Regions from separate parts of the Psychrobacillus sp. FSL H8-0483 genome, predicted to be linked through region 2. Evidence: riboswitches for the same ligand, from Rfam matches in the RefSeq annotation. Region 2 holds a riboswitch; each other region holds the start of a gene.
The links. Region 2 has a riboswitch for S-adenosylmethionine ahead of MHB48_RS04765 (ATP-binding cassette domain-containing protein). Riboswitches for the same ligand answer to the same signal wherever they lie in the genome.
Positions count from the first base shown of each region.

Region 1: another riboswitch for S-adenosylmethionine. It lies ahead of metK (methionine adenosyltransferase); the one in region 2 lies ahead of MHB48_RS04765 (ATP-binding cassette domain-containing protein).
Region 3: another riboswitch for S-adenosylmethionine. It lies ahead of MHB48_RS02665 (methionine biosynthesis PLP-dependent protein); the one in region 2 lies ahead of MHB48_RS04765 (ATP-binding cassette domain-containing protein).

Region 1 covers NZ_CP152052.1:2,989,401-2,994,703, reverse strand. The annotation lists gene MHB48_RS14305 (NUDIX domain-containing protein) at 1-137, shown strand, start outside; gene MHB48_RS14300 (prolyl oligopeptidase family serine peptidase) at 115-903, shown strand; gene MHB48_RS14295 (hypothetical protein) at 907-1,356, shown strand; gene pckA (phosphoenolpyruvate carboxykinase (ATP)) at 1,478-3,064, opposite strand; SAM riboswitch class I at 3,258-3,375, shown strand; gene metK (methionine adenosyltransferase) at 3,576-4,772, shown strand; gene MHB48_RS14280 (gamma carbonic anhydrase family protein) at 5,283-5,303, opposite strand, start outside.
Region 2 covers NZ_CP152052.1:1,046,222-1,051,524, reverse strand. The annotation lists gene lepB (signal peptidase I) at 51-602, opposite strand; gene MHB48_RS04780 (TVP38/TMEM64 family protein) at 595-1,236, opposite strand; gene MHB48_RS04775 (AzlC family ABC transporter permease) at 1,351-2,058, shown strand; gene MHB48_RS04770 (AzlD domain-containing protein) at 2,063-2,371, shown strand; SAM riboswitch class I at 2,471-2,577, shown strand; gene MHB48_RS04765 (ATP-binding cassette domain-containing protein) at 2,727-3,752, shown strand; gene MHB48_RS04760 (methionine ABC transporter permease) at 3,742-4,404, shown strand; gene MHB48_RS04755 (MetQ/NlpA family ABC transporter substrate-binding protein) at 4,430-5,299, shown strand.
Region 3 covers NZ_CP152052.1:551,645-556,947, reverse strand. The annotation lists gene MHB48_RS02680 (hypothetical protein) at 1-1,331, opposite strand, end outside; gene MHB48_RS02675 (hypothetical protein) at 1,415-2,089, opposite strand; gene MHB48_RS02670 (hypothetical protein) at 2,266-2,763, opposite strand; SAM riboswitch class I at 3,068-3,172, shown strand; gene MHB48_RS02665 (methionine biosynthesis PLP-dependent protein) at 3,567-4,685, shown strand; gene metC (cystathionine beta-lyase) at 4,685-5,303, shown strand, end outside.

The sequences.
Region 1 (5,303 bases), 1.9 Mb from region 2:
TTGAAACAGAGGGCGCAGTATGGTTATCGACAGATGAATTATTACGTTGTAATAACTTAAGTTTTCATATGAAGGATGATGGAATGAAAGTAATCTTAGAAAAGGTGAGTACGTATGAAGGAAAATGGAGAAATTGAGAAAGTTCGTGTCTATCCATCTCCTAATCCACATATCCGCTTAACTGAAATTACATATTGGTCATGTGGGTTAAGAGTGAAAGGATTACTCGCAACACCTAAAAAGGAAGGTAAGTATGAAGGGATATTATATTGTAGAGGAGGCATGCAAAGCATAGGGATGGTTCGACCTGCTCGTATTGCTCAAATTGCATACGAAGGTTTCATTGTCTTTGCGCCATACTACCGAGGAAATCGCGGAGGAGAAGGTAGGGACGAATTTGGTGGGGAAGATCGCTGGGATGCCGTTTATGCAGTGGATGTTCTAAAGCAGTTTTGTCTACCAAGTCGCATTCATTTATTTGCTTTTTCTCGGGGAGGGATCATGGCTCTTTGGACTGCGATATTGCGGAAAGATATTACGAGCATTGTAACCTGGGCGGGAGTATCGGATATTTTCTTAACGTATGAGGAAAGACAAGATATGAGAAGAATGATGAAGCGAGTTATTGGTGGTACACCGGCCAATCGGGTAGACGAATATGAAATCAGAAATGCTCTTGCGCTCATCGAGGAAATCCACGCATCCACACTTATAATTCATGGACTGCAGGATACAAATGTTTCATTTGAGCATGCTCAAGCCTTAGAAGAAGCATTATTAAGGAATAACAAAGTAGTAGAAACATGGTATTACCCTGAATTTACACATTTCTTCCCGAGCAAAGTGAACCGCCAAGTGGTGAAGGATGCATGTGTGTGGATGAAAATGCAGAAAGGGGTTTAGTTAATGGGCAATATTACCATTACAATTGAATCGAGTAGTGTAGAAGGAAAGTCTTCATGTCCAGTTGATACTAGTTTTTGGAAAAATTTATGGGAACAATACACTGCTGAATTTACTGAATTAATAATACATTGTTGGATGGAAGAGCAGGAAGTAGTGGATGAATTAGGAGCAAGGGCAGTAAACGTAATAAATGAAGGTTTAATGAAAGTATTTACGATCAATTTAAGCGAAGATAATCGCCTTTTCTTCTGTAATTATTCTATAGATCCGAGGGGTGGTTTAAAATGGTTTACAATGTTTTTTCACGTGAATGGTGATGAACGATTAGAAATAGGTCATTATGGCTCTGAAATTACTTTATACAATGTGGATAAAGAAAAAGCAACGGAGTTTTCTGCACTTTTTCCTGGATCATCTATCTCAAATTTCCATGATGATTATGAAGAATAAAGGGATGCCATAAATGCCGTTTAAAAACGGCTTTAGGGCATCCCTTTTTGTATTATTTGTACTTAAGGTGATAACAACTTGCACCCAATGGAGCACAATAACTGTGCTAGCTTGAGGATGATTATGCTATTGGACCGCCTTTAAGCGAAATGTCTTCTGATACTGTACCGAATTTGTTAAAGTTTTCACGGAATGCTTGTGCAAGGGCCGTAGCTTTTGTGTCGTAAGCTTCTTTATCTGCCCATGCATTACGTGGAATTAATACTTCAGATGGTACGCCTTCAATATGTGTAGGGATTTCAAGACCGAATATTTCATCTTTAGCCGTTTCTACATTAGTTAGTTTTCCGTCAATTGCAGCGCGAACCATTGTACGAGTATAAGCCAGTTTCATTCGGCTACCCACTCCATATTCCCCACCAGTCCAACCAGTGTTTACTAGGAATACTTGTGCACCATGCTCATCGATTTTCTTCCCAAGCATTTCTGCATACACAGTTGCATGTAATGGTAAGAAAGGAGAACCAAAGCAAGTTGAGAATGCTGGTTGTGGTGATGTGATTCCGCGTTCAGTTCCTGCCAGTTTAGATGTAAATCCGCTTAAAAAGTGGTACATCGCTTGTTCTTTCGTTAATTTACTGATTGGAGGCAGTACGCCAAATGCATCAGCAGTTAAGAAAACAATTGTGTTAGGGTGACCTGCTACAGAAGGATCTACAATGTTTTCGATATTTTGGATTGGGTATGCTGCACGTGTGTTTTCAGTTAAAGAGTTATCCGCATAAATTGCAATGCGAGTTTCTGCATCAACTACTACGTTCTCTAAAACAGTTCCGAATGTAATCGCGTCATAGATTTGTGGCTCATTTTCACGAGTTAGGTCGATACATTTTGCATAGCATCCACCTTCTATATTAAATACACCATTATCTGACCAACCATGCTCGTCATCTCCGATTAATTTACGTCCAGCATCAGCAGAAAGTGTTGTTTTACCTGTTCCAGACAGACCGAAGAATAAAGCTACATCGCCTTCTTCCCCAACATTTGCTGAACAGTGCATTGGTAAAATGTTTTGTTCTGGTAATAAATAGTTCATAATAGAGAAAATAGATTTTTTCATTTCTCCAGCATATTCTGTACCACCAATTAGAACAACACGTTTTTCCATAGATACGATGATGAAGGTTTCTGATTTAGTTCCATCAACTGCAGGGTCTGCTTTAAAGTTAGGAGCACTAATAACTGTAAAATCCGCTTCATGAGATGCAAGCTCTTCTGATGAAGGGCGGATGAATAATTGATGTGCAAATAAATTGTGCCATGCATATTCATTGATTACTTGAATGCTTAGACGGGATTCTTTGTCTGCACCAGCAAATCCTTTAAATACAAATAATTCATCTTGTTCCTTTAAATACTCTGTCACTTTAATATATAATGCTTCGAAAATTTCAGAGGAGATAGGTTGGTTTACTGAACCCCAATCGATTTTGTCTTTGGAGATAGCTTCTTCAACAATATACTTATCTTTTGGAGAACGACCTGTGTATTTACCTGTCTCTGCTTTTACCGCTCCAGTAGAAGTTAAAACTGCTTCTCCTCTAGATGTTGCCTTTTCTACAAGTTGTGGTACTGATAATTGAACGCTAATGTTGTTACCAGCTAACAATTCGTTCAGTTCACTCACAGTATCGATTGAATTCATGTTGTCTTACCATCCTTTTTTTAATTATTGCCTCTTATTTAGAGGATTTTTCATTGATATGTGAAATAGTATAACACATTTGACTAATTAGTCTACACTAATGACTTGAATATTTTTTTCATGTGTGAAAACTTTTCGAAATAACGCTTGACTTCTACTTCCTAAGTACGTATGATGGTAAATTGAACGGATACTCTTATCCCGAGCTGGTGGAGGGGTCAGGCCCTATGAAACCCGGCAACCTGTAATTAGCAATTTTATTACAAAGGTGCCCAACCTGAGACAAGGTGAAATCCCTTGATTGATAAGAGTGAAAGGTGCTTATGATATTAATCCTTTCCTCATGTATTTTTGCGTGAGCGGGAGGCTTTTTTATTTAACATCGCCCTTTATCCTTGTGTGCCAAGTCCGAAACGGCTTCAAGTTTAATCTAATTGAAATGGCTTGACATGGGAATGAGTACCGTATCAATTCTTGAGAGAAATCTCGCAGGATATAGGAGGAACAATCTATGACACAACGTCGATTATTTACATCGGAATCAGTAACAGAAGGACATCCAGATAAAATCTGTGATCAAATTTCTGATGCTATTTTAGATGCAATTTTAACGGAAGATCCAAATGCACGTGTTGCTTGTGAAACAAGCGTTACTACTGGTCTTGTATTAGTTGCAGGAGAAATCACAACTTCTACTTATGTAGACATCCCTAAAGTGGTTCGTTCTACTATTAAAGAAATTGGATATACTCGTGCTAAATATGGTTTTGACTCTGAAACTTCAGCAGTTTTAACTTCAATTGATGAGCAGTCTGCTGATATTGCAATGGGTGTTGACCAAGCTTTAGAAGCTCGTGAAGGATCTATGACGGATTCAGACATTGAAGCAATCGGTGCAGGTGACCAAGGTCTTATGTTTGGTTATGCTTGTAATGAAACACCAGAACTTATGCCACTTCCAATTAGCTTAGCGCATAAACTGGCACGCCGTTTAGCAGAAGTGCGTAAAGATGAAACATTAGACTACTTACGCCCAGATGGTAAAACGCAAGTAACAGTGGAATATGATGAGAATAATAATCCAGTTCGTATTGATACGATTGTTATTTCTACACAACATCATCCAGAAATAACGCTAGAGCAAATTCAAAAAGATTTAAAAGAAGTAGTGATCAAACCTATTGTTCCTGCTCATTTAATCGATGAAAATACAAAATACTTTATCAATCCAACTGGCCGATTTGTAATTGGTGGACCTCAAGGAGATGCTGGTTTAACAGGTCGTAAAATCATCGTAGATACTTATGGTGGATACGCTCGTCATGGCGGTGGTGCATTCTCAGGTAAAGATCCAACGAAAGTGGACCGTTCTGCTGCATATGCTGCTCGCTATGTTGCCAAAAATATTGTGGCGGCTGGAATTGCAGATCGTTGCGAAGTACAATTAGCATATGCAATTGGTGTAGCACAACCTGTATCTATTGCTGTAGATACATTTGGAACTGGGAAAGTAGAAGAGGCACAATTAGTAGCACATATTCGTGAACTATTTGACCTTCGTCCAGCAGGAATTATTAAAATGCTAGACCTACGTCGCCCAATTTACAAACAAACTGCAGCTTATGGTCACTTCGGTCGTACAGACATCGACGCACCATGGGAAAAAACAGATAAAGCAGAAGCTTTAAAAGAAAAAGCTGGTCTATAATTAAAAAAGCGATACTTTCCTTGAGAAATATAGGGAAGTATCGTTTTTTTGTTATAGTTTTCTCATGGAATATAACTTTCGGTAAATGGGCAATTACTCTTATTAAAAAAAGACGCTCAAACCTACTTCTACCATTACAACGCGCACGGAAGTGTCATTGCTTTAACCGATCAAAACGGTGAGTAGATAGCGACTTATGAATACGATGCATGGGGGAATGTATTAAAAGTAGAAGAAGCGGAAATTGCATCTTCGGGAGCTTGCAATAGGAGTAGGAAAGAGTCTCTTCTTTTTATCGAAAAAAGTATTAACCTGTTTTCGAAAGTTGTAGGAGTGCGACAGACGGACAAATGCCAGAAGATTACCGAGAAAAAAGAGGCTGTTCGTGACGTCAGTCACGAACAGCCTCTCACAAAAATAAAACGGTAATAATATAGCAAGAAGTCTGTTCAAAGCCCTCCGGAAATGAAAGAAAATAGGTTTTGTGCTTAAAGGGCGCTTGCTCTTTTTTTATTCCTGTATCGATTTATA
Region 2 (5,303 bases):
CCGAATAATCCCTTACTTCTATTGTACAAAACATACGATAGAGAGGGAAATTATTCGGAATAAAAGTTAAATGTAAAACTAGAAATTGGCCAATATCTCACTTTTACTTCACCAATAATCTCATCTTTTTCAATAAAGTGAAAGTATCGACTATCTAGACTAGACATACGATTATCACCCAATACAAAATACCTATTCGGAGGAACCGTCATACTACCAGTTACCTCGGATAACTCAAAATCCTCCGTAAAATTTTCTTCCGGATGTTTATAAGCTTCATACGTTTCTAGAAATGGCTCTTCTACTTTTTTATTGTTAATAAATAACTCATCGTTTTCGTATTTAATCGTATCTCCTGGAATCCCAATCACTCTTTTTACATAATCTTCATTTTGTGCTCCATGAAATATAATAATATCCATCCGATTGATCGGTGAAAGCTTGTTCACAATCACTTTATCATGATCAGAAACTGTTGGCATCATGGATTTCCCAACAACTTCGTAATTAGTTGCAATAAACATACGAACTATCGTAACGATAACTACCCCAATGATGATTGCTGCTAACCATTCTACTACTTCTTTTTTCGTTTTACTCAAGATTTTCTCCTCTTTTAAGTTTACTTTCATTACTAATTTTTTGAAGATCAGCTTCCACTTTTGTATTAATTCGTTTTTCGATCCATTTCCCGACAAACCAAAGATTGGCAATTACAAGCACAACAATAGCCGTTCGCAATGGTTGCGTTACAAATGATTTAATATCAGATCCAATGAAACTCACGACGGATATCATGATGAATTTCCCAAGCGTAACTGTCCATAGATATGTATTCTTTTTCATATTAGACAAACCAGCAACAATATTGATAATCGCAGATGGAGTGAACGGAAAACAAATGAGCAAAAATAGTGGACCGAAACCATTTCTCTCTACCCATAATATTAATTTTTGAATCTTTTCATGCCTCGTAATAAAACCAAGAACCCGAGCTCGTCCATATTTACGAATGACTAGAAATACGGTATATGCACCTGCAACAGATCCTATCCAAGAAAGAAGAAATCCAAAAAGTAATCCGTATGCGGTTACGTTCGCTACGATAAATACTACTAACGGCAAAAACGGTAAAAAGGCCTCTAAGAAGGGCAGAAGGATACCGATTATTGGTCCGAGAGCACGATACTCATTCGTTAAATTAGATAATGTCTCCAATGAAAACCAATCAGGCATGTTGCTTTCCTCCACTACTATGTATATTTATACTATTCCCTATTATTGTATACATAAAACTATTTTCTTATAGTATAATTTGTTCATTATGTTTTTTAGGGGGTTAAATTCTAATTGAAAAATTCATTATTTGGACAAGGTTTAAAGGCTGGAGTTAGTATTGCAATTGGCTATTTTCCAGTTGCTTTGACATTTGGTTTACTTGCCAAAACATCTGGTCTATCCATTCTAGAAGCTACAGCTATGAGTATTTTTGTGTATGCTGGAGCAGCCCAATACATGTCCTTGACGCTAATATCGAAAGGTGTCGATCCTATTTTAATCGTTTTAAACACTTTTGTCGTCAATATACGTCACTTTTTAATGACGGCTGCACTTAATGAAAAGATGCAGAGTGAGAAAAGATGGATTAAAGGAATCTATGCTTTTGGTATTACGGACGAATCGTTTTCGGTGCTTGCAACGCAAAAGGAAGAAAAGATAGCTACCTCCTTTGCGTTTGGAGTCGCATTGATCGCGTATAGTAGCTGGGTTATTTTTACTGCAATTGGTCATGTAATCGGAGCAAATCTCCCCGCTTTCTTACAGGCGGCCATGTCAATTGCTTTGTATGCTATGTTCGTCGGTCTCCTTGTCCCTTCTATGCGAGGAAATCGTAAAGTTGTCATGCTTGCGTTAATCGCTGCAACTATCAATGGATTTTTTTATTGGTCACATCTATTATCGACAGGTTGGTCCATTTTAATCGCTACACTGGCATCTTCTATTTTTGTCGAAATAATTTATGCACGGCGTGGTCGTGGTTTGCCGAAAGGAGTTTAAGTAAATGGGTGCATGGTATTGGTGGACACTACTTGGAATGACGCTTGTTACATATATCCCTCGAGCTTTTCCACTCACCTTCTTAGAGGGTAAAGAATTACCACCAGTCGTTTCTGGTGTATTACGAAATATTCCCTATGCTGTTTTAGGTGCATTAATATTTCCTGCTATTTTATACGTGCAAGAAGGTCATTTACTATTTGGCATAATAGGTACAGTTGTTGCATTTTCTTTAGCTTTTATTTTCGAGAATGTAATGGTTGTAGTGCTAGGTACTATCGGAGTTTTAGCTCTATACAGTTTTATATTTTAATTATTCAGAATTATTTTATTTTAATAATACACTTGACGTCTAAGTTCTTAATGTTTAAAGTTTAAAACAATTCTTACAACAATTAAATAGCACATCACTTTCTTATCCAGAGAAACCGAGGGGCAGGCCCTATGACGTTTCGGCAGCAGGTTCAATTTGAACACTGTGCCAATTCCTGCAAGCGAATTTCGCTTGAAAGATGAGAAGAGATGGTTTTTCGTATATTCGAAGAGCTTTCTTTTTCTTATCTAACTTTAGATAAGATCAAGAAAGCTTTTTTTGTTCTCTTGATAGAAAGTTAGATGATTGCAAATCTTTGTCTGTTAAGAATGAATGAACATCAGGAGGTTTTCACATGATTGAATTTAAAAATGTTTCCAAGACATTTCGTCTTGGCAAACGGGAGGTGCATGCAGTCAAGAATGTTTCTCTAAAAGTAAGCAAAGGAGAAATATTCGGCATTATCGGATTTAGTGGAGCTGGAAAAAGTACACTGTTACGACTTGTCAATATGCTCGAGCGTCCCTCATCTGGGTCCGTATTAATCCAAGACATTGACGTTAACTCACTATCTTCCAAAGACTTACGAACGAGACGCCGCAACATTGGAATGATCTTTCAGAACTTTAACTTGTTTAACTCTCGTACAGTAGCAGGAAATATTGCGTATCCACTCAAGCTTGCTGGTTTATCCAAAAAAGAGATTAATACGCGAGTAGAAGAGCTATTACAATTTGTTGGTTTAGCAGATAAAGCAAAAGATTATCCGGATCAATTATCTGGAGGTCAAAAACAACGCGTCGGCATTGCAAGAGCATTAGCTACTTCACCAGACATACTTATTTGTGATGAAGCGACATCTGCACTCGATCCTGAAACAACAGCAGACATTTTACGCTTACTAAAAAAAGTAAACAAAGAGTTTGGCATAACAATCTTGCTCATCACGCACGAAATGCATGTTATCCAATCGATTTGTCACAAAGTTGCTGTAATGGAGAATGGAGAAGTTATCGAATCTGGTGATGTGTTCGATGTATTCACAGATCCACAGCATTTGACTTCGCAACGTTTTATCCAATCCGTGCAACAAGACTTACCTTCTGAAAATATTTTAGAAGATTGGCGCACAAAAGGCGGCAAAAAATTATACCGTGTTATTTTCAAAGGGGAGATTACGAATAATGCCGTACTCTCCCAAGTCACTCAAAAGCATCAGGTTCATTTCAACATTGTGTATGGTTCCATTCGAGAGCTACAAGAAAAACTCTTCGGAAATTTACTTATCTCATTCGAGGGTAAAACAGAAGCTATACAAAATGCATTAGAAGAATTAAAGACAATTGTCAATTTGGAGGAGGTGGCACACCATGAAAGTTGATTGGAGTACATTTTGGCCACGAATTTTAGAATCGACTGGCGAAACAATTATTATGGTGATTGCTACACTCATATTCGGTTCCATTCTTGGAGTTACTATTGGTCTATTACTATTTGTCACAAGAGAAAAAAATATTTTAGAAAACAAAGTTGTTTTTCAAGTGCTAAATATTTTAATTAATATTATTCGACCTATTCCATTCATTATTTTCCTAGTAGCTATTTCACAGTTAACTAGATTAGTTGTTGGTACAACAATCGGTACTGCAGCTGCTATCTTCCCAATGACGGTAGTTGCAAGTTTTTCAATCGCCCGAGTAGTGGAAAACAACTTAGTAAGTATTGATCCAGGAGTAATCGAAGCTGCGCAAGCAATGGGCGCTAGCCCCCTTCGCATCATTTTTACTGTATTAATTCCGGAAGCGCTTGGGCCCCTAATTTTAGGGCTAACGTTTATCACAGTTAGTTTAATCGATTTCTCAGCGGTTGCCGGTACGGTCGGTGGTGGCGGCTTAGGTCATGTCGCGATGACTTACGGATATCAACGATTTGACGGTAGTGTCATGCTCGTTACAGTCATTATTTTAATCGTTCTTGTGCAGCTCGCACAATGGTTAGGAAATACTTTATCTAAAAAATTTATGAGGCGTTAATTTAATTTAAAGGAGAGATTTATTGATGAAAAAGTTAAGTTTATTCGTACTAGCAATTATTACTGCTTTGGTATTATCCGCGTGTGGGAGTTCTTCGGCATCTACTACAGAAGGTAAAGAAACAGTAAAAGTAAAAATTGGTGTGAATGGTTCTGATGGTATTCAATGGCCTATTCTTCAAGAAAAAGCTGCAAAAGAAGGTATTGAAATTGAATTAGTAGAGTTTGCTGATTACACATTACCGAACAATGCACTTGCACAAGGGGACATTGATTTAAATGCATTCCAACATCTTTCGTTCTTATCGCAATATGTAAAAGAAAGTGGTAACGATCTTATTCCAATTGGTTCTACAATGTTCGCACCATTAGGTGTTTATTCTGAAAAAATTAAAGACATTTCAGAAATTAAAGAAGGCGATAAAATCGCTATTCCTGATGATCCAACTAACCAAGCACGTGCACTTCGTTTATTAGAAGCTGGAAAATTAATTACACTAGCAGATGACTTCGGACTAGCTGGTGATCCTTCTCAAATTACAGAAAATCCGTTGAACCTTGAAATTATTCCGATGGTTGCTCAGCAAACACCTCGTGTATTACCAGATGTAACTGCAGCTATCATTAACAATGGTGTTGCTGGTCAAGCAGGCTTCTCTCCTGGTGAAGATCCTATTTTCAAAGAAGCTGGAGATAACGAATCTATCTACCCTTATGTAAACTTAATTGCAGCTCGGGCGGAAGATAAAGACAATGAGACATTTAAACGCATTGTTGAACTTTACCAAGAAGATGATATTAAACAAGCTGTAGCAGAAGATACAAAAGGTGGTTCTTCTTTAGTCATTTTAACGCAAGAACAATTGGATGAAACATTTTCAAACCTATTAAAGTAAGGGA
Region 3 (5,303 bases), 490 kb from region 2:
TTTATATGGCGTTTATTGGCAAGCTCATTGTTTGGATTAGTACTAGAGACATTCGTTTGGACTTTCCCAACCTTGTTTTTGTTTGTTCTTTGTGAATGATCATACATTCTGGCTGCATGATTCATTAAAGAATAATACTGCTGCTCTAACATTTCATTTTCTTCCATTGGACTTAATTTTCTAACTGGGATTTTAGGTGTAATTAATTTAATGGGCTCAGTTTTTTCCTTAATACATGTATTTTTCTCCTCTTTCCCCAATTTACTAGTTGTATTTTTTTTATGCATGAGATGTTTACAAAAACGTTGTTTCATCTCAATAGTATTTCTGTCATGCAATAGAAATTGATTTACTTTAACGGATTTTTTTTGATTTTTATTTCCATGTAGGTGTCTATTAAATGTGTTTGGAAGGAATTTTTTTGGGGGGTGATTGTCGTTGGAACTACTAGGGATAAATTGATCCTTGCAAGTATGGCCTGTATTACCTTCTAAATCTTCGTTTTCCTTTAATTTTCCAGAGATTTGCTCTCTAAGAGGAACTACATCCTCTTTTGTCATTTCTTTTTCATTAGTTACTTCTATATGTGTATCAACAATTGACTTCTCTTGATGATTTTCTTTCTCTTGAATAGCAACTTCCTGTTTCATGCTCACTTCAAGTAAAAGTTCTTCATTTTCACTAGGTAAAACTTGTTCATCCAGTTGTAAGGCTTCGTAGTGTTCTTCAATTATTACCTCTTCATCAACCGGTAAATTTCCGTCTTCTTTTACTTTTTTAGAGATTTGTTCCGTAAAGGTTACTTCAACCTTTTTGTCCACTTCTATTTCATTCGTTACTTCTATTGGTGTATCAACAATTGGCTCCTGCTGATTTTCTTGATTTTCGTCTACTTCTTGATCAGTATCTTCCTGTTTGATCACTTTATAAATACTAGATATATTTGATTTTTTTACAAAGGTTACTTCCTTATCATTTATTAAGACAATACAATCCTTGGATATTTTGGTTAGCACCCCTATTAATGCGCGATTACTTAAACTATTAATGTTGACCCAGTTGTATTTCATTTCTTTTAATATATTTGTGAAGTAGTTACTGTCCAGATAAGGAACTACTTTAGAATAAATATGATAGTCTTTAGCGTTCTTTGAAATAGCCTGAATATGTTTGAGTGCTATATAATATACGTCTTTACCTACTTCAAAAATAATATGATCTTGTTTAAAATTTAACAAGATCCCTTCTACCAATTGATTTTCACTAAGAAACAAGGTAATTTTCATACCTTTAAGGGCGTCTAATACTTTTTCCAAGTTTTGAGCTTGCAATTTGGTAGTGCCTCCTTCATAGAATATTCGTCGGCTCTGACCTGCAGAAGCGACGAACGCATCTTTTAGCTATTCATTTTCATTTATTGCTTCTTAAGTTTTTCCCTCAACTTATTTATTTTTTTCTCATGATTCGGTTTTTCTTCTTTACTTATTATTTCCTCGTGATTCGGTTTTTCTTCTCCACTTATTATTTCCTCGTGATTCATTTTTACGTCCTTATTTACCTTTTCTTCTATATTTACTTTTTCATCATTACTTGTCTTTTCTTCTATTCCTTTTTCGTTCTTATTTGTTTGATTCTTGGAAATTTCTTTTTCATGTTGCTTCTGGTTTCCAACTATTGCTTTATGACTGACGTTACGCATATGGAACATCGAAAATCGAACTACTTCTTCGTTCGATATAATGGTTACAAAATGTTCATTAACCTCATCCATTATACCCTCTAGCATTTCAGGTCCACCGCGGTTAATTTTTACCCATCGATATCTTAAGCATTCTAAAACACTCGCAAAATCCTTAGCCTGTATAAACTCAAAATCCTCTAACTCCATATCGAGTTTTACTAAATTTTTAGTGTTATGCGTTAAACTCTTGATGTGGTGTCTATTATAATAGACAATTCCATCCTCTTTAGTAAGCAACGTAATGTAATCCTTTTCTACTGCAAGTAGCTTACCGACACGGGATTCTGGACCTCCCCTATCTACTTTAACTATTTCATTAACGAAGAATAGCATCATATCGTTATCCATAATATCCCTACCGCCTTTTTTATTATTCTAGTATCTATATGTATCAAGGGATAACTAGGTAGGGATAAAAGCCCATTTAAGCATAATAGGCCAAGAAATTCGAAATTATTATGTTTAGAATTCGCCGATTCTGACTAGCAGAAACGACGAATGAGTAAAAATCTATTTTTTCGCTCTTATTTTTTATTTCCCTCTTGTTTTTTTGCTTTTTCATCATTTTTATTTGCATTTTCATCATCTTTGGATTTCTCAATTTTTACCCCGTAACTGATGTTACGCATATGAAACATAGAAATCCTAATAACTTCTTCGTTAGAAACAATTGTTATAAAATCGTCATGTACTTCATCCATAATTCCCTCTAGTGTTTCTGGGCCACCACGATTAATTTTTACCCATTTGTATTGTAAACCTTTTAATACACTCCTATAGTCTTTAGCTTGAATGAACACAAAATCCTCAGGAACTTGAAGATCAAGTTGTACCTCATTTTTTGCATTAATCGTTAAACTCTTAATGTGATGTGTATAATAATAAATAACCCCGTCCTCCGCAGTAAGCACTGTAATATGATCTTCTGCTGCTGCAAGTAGCTTACCGACACGGGATTCTGGACCACCTCTATCTACTTTAATCGTGGAATTAACTAGAGAATGCAACATCTCTTTATTCATTTACTTTTAACCCCCTTTTTTGTATTATCCATGTATCTATATGTCTTGGGGGAATTCAAGTAACGGACATATGCCTACTTTAAGATAATTGGATAAGCATTATTTTTCCTACTAATAGGTATACTAATTCCAGATGAAATCTTAATTACTACCAAGGTAACAAGAAGAAAGCAGGGAAAAAGAAAATTGGAAAGCAATGGTTTCTCTTATTCATCTGAGATGAAGTCTTAAATTTTCAACTTGTATTTGGATATTTACCATGGTAAACTGATTTAAATTAACATTTAGAAAATTTAATATTTATTTCTTATCTAGAGAGACGGAGGGATTGGCCCAAAGATGTCTCAGCAACCAGCCAATAAGGTGTGGTGCTAATTCCAATAGACGGTAACCGTCTTGAAGATAAGAGGACTAACTTCAGTATATTATTGGGGATTCTCTTCTTATTAGAGAATCCTCTTTTTGTTGGTCCGAAAGTATAGCTTTTCTACCTAGTAACTATCCAGACCCCAGCACCTATTAATGAGAGCACTGAAAAAGTGGTGTTCTAATAAAATTCCTAATAAATATCCGCTAATTGGATTTAGCACAGCTCTGTTCGCTTTCCCACAGGAATCTCACGCCGCCGTGCTTAATCCTATAGTACACAGCATCGTTACATCAAATATGAGTTTTTCAGTGCCCTCCTAATACTCGTGTGGTTACTCGTTTCTGTAGAATGTAGCTACACTGGCTGGGTAGTCGCCTCATAGCAGTAATAGGCACTTACGATTTCTTATTTTAATAGTAGAGGATGAATAGCATTGACTAAAAAGAGTATAGAAACACAGTTAGTTCAATTAGGTAACCACAGTGATGCAAAGACTGGTGCAGTTAATCCACCGATTTATTTATCCACCGCATATAAACATAACGGACTTGGTCAGTCTACAGGCTATGACTATACACGTACTAAAAACCCTACTCGAGCAATTTTAGAAGAAGGAATTGCAAAACTGGAAGGTGGAGATGCTGGTTTCGCCTGTAGTTCCGGTATGGCAGCCATTCAATTAGTATTATCTCTCTTCCGTTCTGGAGATGAATTAATCGCTCCAGAAGACCTTTATGGCGGGACGTATCGTTTGTTTAATCAGTACGCAAATTCCTACAATATTCATACTACATATGCAAAGTTCGAATCCGTAGAAGAAGTGGAATCGTTACTTACTAAAAATACAAAAGCAATTTTTATTGAATCACCTACAAATCCCTTAATGCAGGAAATTGATATTCTTCAATATGCAAAATTAGCTAAGCAGCAGCAATTATTACTCATTGTGGATAACACATTTTTAACCCCCTACTTACAACGCCCTATTGAACTAGGTGCACATATCGTCATGCATAGTGGTACGAAATATATTGGTGGACACAACGACGTGCTTGCTGGCCTTGTTGTGACAAAAGGTTTGGAACTAAGCGAAAAATTACAAGCGAATCATAACGCTGCTGGTGCGGTTCTTTCTCCATTTGATTCATGGTTATTAATTCGTGGGTTAAAGACACTTCACTTACGAATGAAACAACATGACGCAAATGCAAAAAAAATTGTAAAATTCCTACAAAATGAATCAGTAGTTAAAGATGTTCTTTATCCCGGAAAAGGCGGTATGCTTTCCTTCCGCTTACAAAAAAGTGAGTGGGTTGGGCAATTCCTAGAAGGACTTCAATTAATCGTCTTCGCCGAAAGTCTTGGTGGAGTTGAAAGCTTCATCACATATCCAGCTACTCAAACGCACGCGGAGATTCCAGAAGAAGAACGTAATGCACGTGGTGTGGATAATAGTCTTTTACGCTTCTCGGTTGGCGTAGAGGAAGCAGAAGATTTAATCGCAGATTTGAAACAAGTTTTCACAGCTCTAGAAAGTGAAGTGAAAATATAATGAAGGGCCCTAATAAACATTTAGAAACTAGCCTAATAACCGCTTCGACACGAGGAGATTTTGAACAAAAAACTGGTGCAGTGAATGTACCGATTTACTTATCGTCTACTTTTCATCAAGAAAATTTCGACAGTTTTGGTCCTTATGACTATAGCCGATCCGGGAATCCTACTAGAGATGCATTAGAAAAAACAATTGCGGAACTGGAAGGTGGTACAAGAGGATTTGCCTTTGCTTCTGGTCTTGCAGCTATCTCCTCTGCTTTTATGTTGTTATCAGCTGGAGATCATATCGTCATCACGGAAGATGTATATGGTGGTACTTTCCGATTTGTCACGGAAGTATTGCCTCGTTTCGGTATTGAGCATACATTTGTGGATTTATCCAATTTAGAAGATGTTAAACACGCAATTAGATCCAATACAAAATTAATATATGTAGAAACCCCATCTAACCCACGCTTAGGGATTACGGATATTTCTAGTATGGTTGATTTAGCAAAAGCACATGATTGTCTTACATTTCTAGACAACACATTTATGACACCGCTCTACCAACGGCCGTTAGATTTTGGCGTAGATATAGTATTACATAGTGCTACAAAATTTCTATCCGGTC